One region of the Streptomyces sp. NPDC006624 genome, then DNA from elsewhere that is predicted to be linked to it. Evidence: riboswitches for the same ligand, from Rfam matches in the RefSeq annotation. Region 1 holds a riboswitch; the other holds the start of a gene.

Region 1 (5,579 bases):
ACCCGCTCTTCACCGTGCTGACCGGCATCGGCTTCGGCATCGCCGCGCTCTCGGCGCACCGCCGGCAGCTGCGCCGGATCGTCTTCCCGCTGGGCGGGCTGCTGCTCGCGATGGGCATGCACGCGATGTGGAACGGCTCGTCGGCCTTCGGCGAGTACGGGTTCTTCGCCGTGTACGCGGCGTTCATGGTGCCCGTCTTCGGGCTGCTGACCTGGCTGGTGATCTGGACGCGGCAGCGCGAGCTCACGACCGTGCGGACGGAGCTGCCCGCGTACGCGGTGGCGGGCTGGCTGACCCCGGCCGAGCCGTACGCGCTCGGCTCGATGCGGGCCCGCCGGATCGCCCGCCAGTACGCCCGCCGTCACGCCGGGAAGGCGGCGGCACGGCAGGTCGCGCAGTACGAGGCCTACGCGACGTCCCTGGCGTTCCTGCGCCACCGGGGCCGCCTGGGCCGGGCCGGGGCCGACTTCGTCGTACGGGAACGGGAACTGCTGAACGAGCTGTGGCGCCGCCGCGAGGCGGCCCGCCCGGCTCTGGACCACGCGGCCCGGGTCACGGCCCCTCCGGTCCCCGTGGCGGCCCCGCCCTGGCCGGTGCATGGGATGCACGGGATGTACGGGGCTCACGGGGCGCACGGGATGCACGGCCACGGCCATCCGCAGACGCCGTACCCGGCCTGGAACCCCTACCGCTCCTAGAACCGCGAAGACCGGCAGCCCTGACGTCGGGGGGTCGTCGTCAGGGCTGCCGGTGCTTCGATCGGCGTGCGCTGCTTACGGGTTGAGGCCCTTGTCCCGCAGCCAGGCCATGGGGTCGATGCCGCTCGACGAGCCCGCGGCGTGGACCTCGAGGTGGAGGTGGGCGCCGGTGACGTTGCCGGTGGCGCCGACGCGGCCGATCACGTCGCCCGTGCTGACCTTCTGGCCGACGCTGACGCCGATGGACGACTGGTGGGCGTACCAGATCTCCGTGCCGTCATCGAGGGTCAGGACGGTCTTGTAGCCGTAGGAGCCGTTCCAGCCCGCCTCGGTGATGGTGCCGCTGTGCACCGCCTTGATGGGCGTGCCGGTGGGGGCGGCGAAGTCGAGGCCGGTGTGGTAGCCGGAGGACCAGTAGGCGCCGGCCTGACCGAAGGACGAGGTGATGGTGTACGAGGAGGTCGGCAGCGTGTACTGCTTGGCGAGGGCGGCGAGCCGCTCGGCCTCGGCCTTCTTGCGGGCCTCCTCCTCGGCCTTCCGCTTGGCCTCGGCGGCCTTGGCCTCGGCCTCCTTCTCCGCCTTGGCGGCCGCTTCCTGAGCGGCCTTCTCGGCGGCGGCGGCGGCTTCCTCGGCGGCCTTGGTGTCGATCTGGTCCTGCTGGTGCTCGACCTGGGCCATGATCCGGGCGCGCAGGGCCTCGCCGGCGCCGCTCGTGCCCTGCTCGGTGTCCGCTGTGGTCGTGCCGAGGCTGCTGAGCGGGGTGGCGGGAACTTCGGGGGTGTCGTCGTCCGAAAGGAGGGAACCCACCGAGGGAAGGTCCGGGACGGAGATCGACACCGGCGGCTTGCCGGTCTGGGCGCTGGCCATGCCACCCGCGCCGACGGCGGCTATGACGCCGACGCCGAGGACGGTGGAGCTGCGGGCGAGCCCTCCGCCGCGCTGCTTGGTGACGCGGTGCCGGCCACGGACGGGGCGGATGGACTCCGCGGTGGGGTTCCACTCCTGGAACGGGCCCTCGTCGGTGCGATGGGCGCTGTAGCCGAAGACCTCGGTCTCGCGCTGGTCCGTCGCGAACGGGGCCTCGGGGGCAGGCCGGTTGGACGCCACGTGGGCGTACTCCTTTCCTTCCTTCTCGCCTACCGGGTTAGCTGACGGGTTCGGAGCAGGAAGGTCTCCTACGCGCGTATACCAACCGTGCTTCCACGGCGGTATCCGCCCGATTCACCCCAAGTGGTGGTTCCCCGGTTCCCTTTCGGGATTCGGCGCGTGCGCACGGAGCCGCCTTCTGTGACGGCTGGGACGACCGCGCTGCGTTATCGAACGTTAATAGACGCGCGGTGGGTATTCCAGCGGTTCCGCTTGATCATTAACCTTTTTTCGCGCGGACCAACCTGCCATGACCGGGCAAATTCGGGCGAGTTGACCGCTTCCCGTGTGACTTCTGGGATATGACGATGCGTCAGTCGTGACGCGGAGCGGGGCCGTTCACTCACCGTGCGTAATGGCGTGGGCGAGGAAAGAACCGAGGGCCGGAACCCTTTCGGATTCCGGCCCTCGGCCTTCAGTAGCGGGGACAGGATTTGAACCTGCGACCTCTGGGTTATGAGCCCAGCGAGCTACCGAGCTGCTCCACCCCGCGTCGTTGTGACTCCAGTGTACGCCATGCGCGGGACAGCTCGTGCACACCGGCCGTTCAGCGGCCCGGAGCGCTCGCGTGCGTGAGGGTTTCCCAGGCCGTGAACAGGCCGTCCGTACCGGCGGGCCTGGTCCGGACGGCCAGCCGGTGCGCGGCCGGGACGGACTTGCCGAGGCGGCCCTCCAGGTGGTGCAGCGCGACTTCCAGACCGGGTCCGAGCCTCCCGTCGAGGCGGCCGCCGCACAGCCACGCCGGCGGGCGTCCGTCCAGCTGGTGGCGGGCGTGCAGGGCGAGCGCGGCGGTCAGCCGGTCCTCGATCTCGCCGTAGAGGTCGACCCCCTGGTGCCAGGCCGTCTCGGCGATGTGGGCCGTGGCGGCGAGCGAGGCGCCGACGTGCCGCAGGCTGCGGCAGGTCTCCTGGGCGACGCCGTCGCGGTAGGTGCGCAGCCCGAACCAGCGGGCCGCCGTCCGCTGCGGGGTGTCGAGGCCGGAGCCGGGCGCGGGGAGCGGGGTGCCGCCGTCCTTCTCCAGGTAGAAGACGGCGGGCACGCGTTCCCGGAAGCGCTCCAGGGCGTGGTCGAAGGCCCGGTGGTCGTCGAGGAAGACGGCGACGGCGATGACCGCCTCGGTCGCCACCAGATCCCAGGTGCCGCTGAACTCGGGGACATCGCCCGCGACTTGGGGGAGGTGGACGGTGCGCAGCATGGACGCGAAGCGGCGCACCCGCTCGGCGGGCCAGCCCCCGCCGGGTGTGTGCCGCACGATCTCCGCGGCCCGCGCCCAGACCGACCCGGTCCAGCCCGCCTGGAGCACGGCGTTCTCCCCGGCGTGCCGGCGCAGCGTGCCCGACCAGGCGTCCATGATCTGCCGGGCCTTGGCGGCGTGCCGCGGCTCGCCGGTGACGGTGAAGAGCAGGGCCTGGGTGTAGGCGGCCAGGGCGTCCTCGCGCTCCTCGGCGCAGCCGCGGCCCGCCGGGTCCCCGGCCGGGCAGACGACGCTCGCGCGGGGCTCGGCGCGGTGCCGGTAGGAGCCGTACGGGCTGTCCCGCATGGCCAGGTAGGCCTTCAGCCAGGGCTGCCGGCCGGCGGTGACGTTCGCGCGTACGGCGTCCAGTCCGGCCCGGTCGACGAGGACGCCGGGGTGGGTGAAGGGGGCGTCGGCCGGCAGGGACCTGCCCTTGCCGCCGGTGCGGGCGTCGGCCGCTCCGCAGGCGGCGAGCAGGACGGCCAGCAGCGGTGCGAGCAGCAGCGCCGCCGTGCGTCGTCTCCTCACTGCCCCCACGCCCACTGCCCACATGCCCACTGCCTCCGCGCTGTCGTACCGGCCCTGCAGTCAGCGTGACCCGGCGGGCGGCGGGCCCGCAGGATCTGTTGGTCCGATCGGCCCGCGCGTCGGCACGGCGGGTGACGGCGGCGCAGGCCGGAGGTTGCGTCAGGGCAGCAGATGACGGTTCGGGGCCTTGGCCCGTTCCTCGTGCCCGGGGAGGACGACGACCTGCGCCCCGCCGGCCGCCAGCACGCCGCTGCCGTCGGCCTCCGTGACGAAGGTGTCCGGCTCGCGCCAGGCCGTGACGACGCGCCGGACACCGGCGTCGAGGATGAGCAGGGCGCAGGGCGCGGGGCGTGAGGCGCGGCGGGCGCAGGGTTCCAGGCTGCTGTAGACCGTCGCGCCGGGGAGCCTGGGGTCGGCCGGGTCGAGTTTGGCCAGGGCGGCCTCCTCGGCGTGCACGACCGGGTCGCCGTTCTCGCGCGAGTGGCCGCGGGCCAGTTCCGTGCCGTCGGCCGCGACCACCACCGCGCCCACGCTGAACGCCGTGTCCGAGGGCGGGCACCGCTCCGCCAGGTCGCAGGCGAGGGCCAGCCAGTGGTGGTCGGCGGCGGCCGGGAGGAGTCCGGTGCCCGGGGCGGTCGGCTCGTAGCGCATCAGGACGACGTCCTCGATTTGCCGGGTCTCCAGCAGCCGCAGCCGCCCGGCCTGGTAGCCGCCCGGGCCGAAGAGACGGGGCGCCTGCGGATCGCCGACGAAGAGCGGGGCGAGGACCAGCTGGAGTTCGTCGGCGAGGCCCTGGGTCAGGAGCTGGGTGTGGATCAGGCCGCCGCCCTCCACCATGAGCCGCCGTACGCCGCGCACGTCGTGCAGGTGGCTCAGGAGCCGCCGCCAGTCCAGGGCGTCACCGAGCGCGACGACGTCGGTGGCGAGGCCGAGGGCACGGGCGCGCTCGGCGCCCCGGTCGGTCGTGTAGAGGACCTTCTCGCCGCCGGTGTGCCAGAACCGGGCCTGCGGGTCGAGGTCGCCGGAGCCGCTGACGGTGACCTTGAGGGGGTAGGCCGGTTTCCCGGCGGCCGTGCGGGCGGCGCGGCGCTCGGCGGAGTTCACCAGCAGCCGCGGGTTGTCGGCGCGGAGGGTGCCGGCGCCGACGAGGATCGCGTCGACGGAGGCGCGGACCTCGTCGACCCGGTCGAAGTCGGCCGGGCTGGACAGCAGCAGCCGTTCGGGGCCGGTGTCGTCCAGGTAGCCGTCGAGGGAGACGGCGGCGGACAGCAGGACGTACGGGTGGGGCATCGACGCTCCGCGGCTGGTCGGGACGGCGGGACCGGACGGTCTTGGTTCAAGTTTGAAACAAACCTACACTGGCGGCATGACGACTCGCTGGCTCACCCCCGAGGAGCAGCGCGCCTGGCGCGCCTACATCGCCGCCTCGCTGCTCCTGGAGGACGCGATCGACCGGCAGCTCCAGCAGGACGCCGGCATGCCGCACCTGTACTACTCCATCTTGTCGGTCCTGTCCGAGTCCCCGGAACGGCGGCTGCGGATGACCGATCTCGCCGCGCGGCTGAAGATCACGCGCAGCCGGCTGACGTACGCGGTGACGCGGCTGGAGAAGGACGGCATGCTGCGGCGCGAGGCCTGCCGGGACGACGGGCGGGGCAGTGTCGCCGCGCTGACCGACGAGGGGTTCGCCGTGCTGGAGCGGGCGGCGCCCGGGCATGTCGAGACCGTGCGGAGCCTGCTGTTCGACCGGCTCAGCGAGGAGCAGGTGGGGCAGCTGGAGCAGATCGCGACGGCGATCGCACAGGGGCTCCAGGAGGACGGGGCCCGACCGGCCGCGGACGACGTGCCGTGGCGGCGGAGGTCGTCACCGGCCTGTTCGTGACGCCCGCCGCAGGGGACCGGAAGCCCGTTGCTTCAACTTTAAAGCACGAGTAGTGTTCCGGACGTGGATCTGCTTCAAATCTGAAGCAGTA
Region 2 (5,579 bases), on a different contig from region 1:
GCATGGGCTGCCCGAGGACCCGCGCCGTGCCGGAGGTGGGTTCGACGAGGCCCATCAGCATGCGGATGGTGGTGGTCTTGCCCGAGCCGTTGGGGCCGAGGAAGCCGAAGACGCTGCCCGCCGGGACGGTCAGGTCCAGACCGTCGACGGCGAGCTGTCCGCCGCGGTAGCGCTTGGTGAGCGCGCGGGTGGCGATGACCGGTTCCCCGGCCGCGGCACCCGCGCCCTCCCGCTCCGGTGGTGTGACGGACGGTTCGCCCATCGGCTTCCTCGTTCTCTCGGCGTCCCGCGCCGGCCCGGGCCCGACGCCCCCGCGCGGCAGGGGACTTACTTCCCGGCGTCGGCCGCCTTCACGAGCGCGTCCTTGGTGACCATGCCCACGTAGACCTTGCCGTCGTCGGTGACCAGGGCGTTGACCAGGCGGGTCGAGAAGACCGTGCCCGAGCCGAACTCGCCGTCGACCTTGTCGCCGAGCGAGTCCATGAAGCCGCCGAGGTCGCCGCCGCCCTCGCCCGAGGGGATGCCCTCGCCGCCGGTGTCGAAGGTCGCGATGGCGTTCCAGCCCTCGCCGATGGTCTTCATGCCGTCGGGGCCCTCGCCGTGGCCCGCCCCGGCTCCCGGGGTGTGCCGGGGCGCGTCGCCCTTGCCGAAGCCCTTCTCGAAGTCCTTCCCCGCGTGCTTGTCGGCGTGCTTCCCGGCGTGCTTGGCCGCGTCCTTCTCCTCGGTGACCTTCGCGCCCGCGGGCGGGGTGAAGTCGAAGGTGGAGGCGGCCGGCTCGGCGAAGCTCACCTGCGTGAAGCCCGCGTCGACGACGGCCGCGCCGCCGCTCGCCGGGGTCAGCGTGAACTTCAGCGGCATGCCCGTCTTCGCGTCCACGGCCACCGTGACCGCGCCGACCGTCGAACCGGACTGCTTGGGCTCGATGACCAGCTTGTAGGCGTCCCGGTCGGCGACGCGGGCGGTGCCGTCCACGGTCACGGACGTCGTGTCGTCGACGGCCTTGAGGGCCTCCTTGGCGAAGTCCTTCGGGGTGGCCGGCGGCTGCCCCTTGTGGTGCTTCGGGCTGTCGTGACCGGTGCTGTGGAAGACCTCGTTGGACTCGCTGTCGTAGGCCCAGACGTCCTTGCCGTTGTGGATGAGGCTGTACTCGGCGGCGTTCTCCAGCAGCGACAGCTTCTGCCGGTCCGGGCCGTCGGCCGCGACGCGCAGGGTGTGCGTGCCGGAGGCCAGTTCCGTGAGCTTGGCCGTCGGGTCGGCGGAGGAGCCGCCCTCGCCCCCGCCCGCCGCGCCGGACAGCAGGCTCGACTCCAGACCGCCGAGGTTCGGCAGGCCGAGGTCCGTGCTGATCTTCACCGTGCCGGACAGCTGCTCCACGTCCGACTGGGCGATCTTCTCGATGAGCTGCTCGGCGGTGATCTTCGGAAGGTCGGGGTCGCCGGAGTCGGCGAGTGCGGGGACCAGCCCGATCGTCGCCGCCGCCACCCCCATCACCGTGACCGGGACGACGTACCGGGCGGCCTTGCGGCGCGCGGAGCGCCGCTCCTCGGCCTCCCCGGCGGTCGTGCTGTCGTCGGATGCGTGCGGTGCCATGTGTGCCCTACCTCCGTGTCGGCGGCGGCTGTCCGTGTCGTCCTCGCACTCGTCCCTGAGCCGCCATTCTCACCCGAACAGGTGAGGAGTGGTGTTTTCCGTGGTCTCCATCTGACCAAATCGGCCAGGGAGATACGTCAGACCGCGGGCTCAACTCCGCGTACTGCTGCGGTATGACACGACAGGGCTGCATCTCCCCCGACCCGTAGGGGTCGTGAGGAGGGACGGCGGCTAGCCGGCGCGGTGCACCACGGCGTCGGACAGTTCCACCAGGGCCGTCTTCGCGGCGCACTCGGGCAGCGGTGCCAGCGCCGAGCGGGCCTCCTGGGCGTAGCGGACGGTGTCCCGCCGGGCCTGCTCCAGCGCCGGGTGGGCGCGCAGCAGGCGCAGGGCCTCGGCGTGCCGGGCGTCGTCGGTGAGGTCGGAGTCCAGCAGCTCGCACAGGGCGAGGTCGTCCGCGAGACCGAGCCGGGCGGCCCGCTCGCGCAGCCGCAGCACCGGCAGCGTCGGGATGCCCTCGCGCAGGTCGGTGCCGGGCGTCTTGCCGGACTCGTGGGAGTCGGAGGCGATGTCCAGGACGTCGTCGGCGAGCTGGAAGGCGACGCCGAGCCGCTCGCCGTACTGGGTGAGCACGTCCACGACCGTGTCGGCGGCGCCGGACATCATCGCGCCGAAGCGGCACGAGACGGCGACCAGCGAGCCGGTCTTGCCGCCCAGCACGTCCAGGTAGTGCTCGACGGGGTCGCGGCCGTCCTGCGGTCCGGCGGTCTCCAGGATCTGCCCGGTCACCAGCCGCTCGAACGCCTCGGCCTGCACGCGCACCGCCTCCGGGCCGAGGTCGGCCAGGATGTGCGAGGCGCGCGCGAAGAGGAAGTCGCCGGTGAGGACCGCGACGGAGTTGCCCCAGCGCGTGTTGGCGCTGTCCACCCCGCGGCGCACGGTGGCCTCGTCCATCACGTCGTCGTGGTAGAGCGTGGCCAGGTGGGTCAGCTCCACGACGACGGCCGACGGCACGATGCCGGGTGCGTGGCGGTCGGCGCCGAACTGGGCCGAGAGCATCACCAGCAGCGGCCGGAACCGCTTGCCGCCGGCGCGCACCAGGTGCTGGGCGGCCTCCGTGATGAAGGGCACCTCGCTCTTGGTGGCCTCGAGCAAGCCTTCCTCGACAGCCGTCAGCCCGGCCTGGACGTCGGCTTCCAGAGCCTGGTCCCGCACGCTCAGCCCGAACGGCCCGACGTCGGTCACGAGGGGTCTCCTGTCTGCTGTGTCTGCCGGTGATTACGCGGATTGTCGATAGGTCGCTGCCCTCACTCGAGTCAGCGTATCCGGTCACGTTTCGATCACCGCCAGCGCCCGGGGTTACAGGCCGGGCGGTATCCGATCACGACCGCCATGCTCCCGATCAGCTCATAAGAACAGACATTTATCCACTTTCCATGACGTGGTGGGTGATATGCGATTTGCCGTGTGAATAGAGCAAATTCCCTTTGCGGAGCATTGCGCCCCGGAACGTGATCAGTGAATTGAATCACTTCCGCCCTCCGGCGGCCCCACCCCGGCACCGGCCCGTACCCCCGTCCACCGAAAGCCAGTTGAGCCTTGGCAACCGCAAAGGATCAAGCACCCCCATACCCCCCGACCAAGGTCAACAGGCGCGATATGTGACGCCGCTGCTTGTTCCCGACATGTGCTCTCGCATACGTTCCGGCCCTGTCCGAGCGGACGCCGAATCCTGCCCCCGCCCGGATACCCCACAGAACCGACCACTCACGCAGGGCAGGAGCGGGGGACCCAGGTAAGTCGCCGGTCCGCACAGCGGAACGGCTCGGGGTGAAGCCGCGCACGGAACGACAGCTCCCTGCGCGGCCGGGCATCTTCCGGCCCGAACCCGACAGCTCACCTCGCAGGCGCCGGAGAGGAACATCGCCATGCCCGCACGAGGTAAGCACCGTCGCACCGGAACGAACCCGATCACCCGCCGTGTCATCGCCGTCGGCACCGGCGGAGCGGCACTGACCCTGCCGCTCCTCGGCGCGACGCACGCCGTCGCCGCCGAACCCCAGAGCGCCGCCGTGCGGTCCGTTCCCCAGGCCGCCCAGCCCGCCAAGTCGCTCACCCACACCGTGGCCAAGGGCGACTCGCTCTACCGCATCGCGGACAAGTACGACGTCTCGGGCGGCTGGAAGCAGCTCTACAAGGACAACCGCGCCACCGTCGGCGACGACCCGAAGCTGATCCACCCGGGTCTGAAGCTGAAGGTCAAGACGGTGAAGGCCCCCGCCGCGAAGAAGGCGACCCCGTCGTCCGCCCCGGCGAAGCCGGCCGCCAAGCCCGCCGGCGGCGCCGCCCAGGCCACCCAGGCCTCCGCCAAGACCTACGCGAACAACCTCGACGGATGGATCCGCGAGGCGCTCGACATCATGGCGCAGAAGGGCATCCCGGGCTCCTACGAAGGCATCCACCGCAACGTGATGCGCGAGTCGTCCGGCAACCCGCAGGCGATCAACAACTGGGACTCCAACGCCGCCAAGGGCACCCCCTCCAAGGGCCTGCTGCAGGTGATCGACCCGACCTTCGCCGCCTACCACGTCGAGGGCACCCCGTACGACCCGTACGACCCGGTCGCCAACATCACCGCAGCCTGCAACTACGCGGCCGACCGCTACGGCTCGATCGACAACGTCAACGGCCCGTACTGATCCGCACCGCCCAGCAGTCGCTCGAGGACGACGGCGATGCCGTCGTCCTCGTTCGACAGGGTGATCTCGTCGGCCACGGCCTTGAGTTCGGGATGGGCGTTGGCCATCGCGACGCCGTGGGCGGCCCAGTCGAACATCGGGATGTCGTTGGGCATGTCCCCGAAGGCGATGGTGTCGGCCGGCCGCAGACCCAGGTGCTCGGCGGCCAGTGCCAGGCCCGTCGCCTTCGTGACACCGCACGGCTGGAGCTCGACCGTGCCGGGCCCCGACATCGTCACGGTCGCCAGCGAGCCGACCACCGAGCGGGCCGTCGCCGCCAGTTCGTCGTCCGACAGCCGGGGGTGGCGCAGCAGCACCTTGCTGATGGGTTCGGCCCACAGCTCGTCGCGCCGCTCGACCCGTACCGCGGGCAGGGTCGGGTGGGGCATGAGATAGCCCGGCTCGATCAGGGTGAGCCCGTCGACCCCGTCCTGGTCGACCGCCGCGTACACCTCCCCCACCTCCGCCTCGATCTTGCCGAGCGCGGTCTCGGCCAGTTCCCGGTCCAGCGTGACGGACCACAGCAGCCGGTTCGCGCCGGCGTCGTACACCTGCGCGCCCTGCCCGCACACCGCGAGCCCCCGGGCGCCGAGGTCGTCCAGGAGCGGTCGCACTCTGGGCGCCGGCCGGCCCGTCACCACGAGGTGCTGGGCACCGGCGTCCGCCACCCGCGCGAGCGCGGCGAGGGACCGGTCGGACAGGGTGTCGTCGCCGCGCAGCAGCGTTCCGTCCAGGTCGGTGGCGATGAGTGAATATGCGATGGGTGCGGCCATGATCAGAGAATACGGACAGTGGGCGCGTACGTTTCATCGCACGGTGCACACCGATTGCCCGGTTGAAGGCCCCTCTGCACCGGTTGGCAGCAACATGGTCCGCTACCTACCCGTGAGGGCGTCCCGGGCGGTACCTTCCAAGAGTCCAGGGGGGACTTGATCGGGGGGGTCGGGTTGAGCAGTGGGCGCATTCGTGTGGCCGGGCCCGGTGAGCTCGGCGAGGGGGAGAAGGAGCGCTGGCGTGCGCTGCGCGCGGCCTCGGGGGCGCCGCGCAACCCCTTCATGGAACCGGAGTTCACCGCGGCCGTCGGTCTGGTGAGGCCGCGCGCCCGGATCGCGGTGGTGTACGAGGGGCGGGAGCCGGCCGGTTTCCTGCCGTACGAGCGGGGCCCGTTGGGGCAGGGCCGGGCGATCGGGCTCGGCGTCTCGGACGCGCAGGGCGCGATCCTGCGGCCTGACCTGGACCTGGAGACCGGCG

Evidence for each region. Region 1 has a riboswitch for cyclic di-AMP ahead of ABZY20_RS16890 (M23 family metallopeptidase). Riboswitches for the same ligand answer to the same signal wherever they lie in the genome.
Region 2: another riboswitch for cyclic di-AMP. It lies ahead of ABZY20_RS19945 (LysM peptidoglycan-binding domain-containing protein); the one in region 1 lies ahead of ABZY20_RS16890 (M23 family metallopeptidase).

What each region holds. Positions count from the first base shown of each region.
Region 1 is NZ_JBEXOM010000007.1:355,997-361,575, reverse strand. It holds gene ABZY20_RS16895 (PrsW family intramembrane metalloprotease) at 1-698, shown strand, start outside; gene ABZY20_RS16890 (M23 family metallopeptidase) at 774-1,805, opposite strand; cyclic di-AMP (ydaO/yuaA leader) riboswitch at 1,817-1,973, opposite strand; tRNA gene ABZY20_RS16885 (tRNA-Met) at 2,264-2,337, opposite strand; gene ABZY20_RS16880 (alginate lyase family protein) at 2,392-3,606, opposite strand; gene ABZY20_RS16875 (dihydrofolate reductase family protein) at 3,766-4,896, opposite strand; gene ABZY20_RS16870 (MarR family transcriptional regulator) at 4,973-5,488, shown strand.
Region 2 is NZ_JBEXOM010000010.1:69,197-74,775, reverse strand. It holds gene ABZY20_RS19960 (ABC transporter ATP-binding protein) at 1-262, opposite strand, end outside; gene ABZY20_RS19955 (sigma-E factor regulatory protein RseB domain-containing protein) at 328-1,590, opposite strand; gene ABZY20_RS19950 (polyprenyl synthetase family protein) at 1,822-2,835, opposite strand; cyclic di-AMP (ydaO/yuaA leader) riboswitch at 3,341-3,515, shown strand; gene ABZY20_RS19945 (LysM peptidoglycan-binding domain-containing protein) at 3,519-4,289, shown strand; gene ABZY20_RS19940 (HAD family hydrolase) at 4,253-5,101, opposite strand; gene ABZY20_RS19935 (GNAT family N-acetyltransferase) at 5,276-5,579, shown strand, end outside.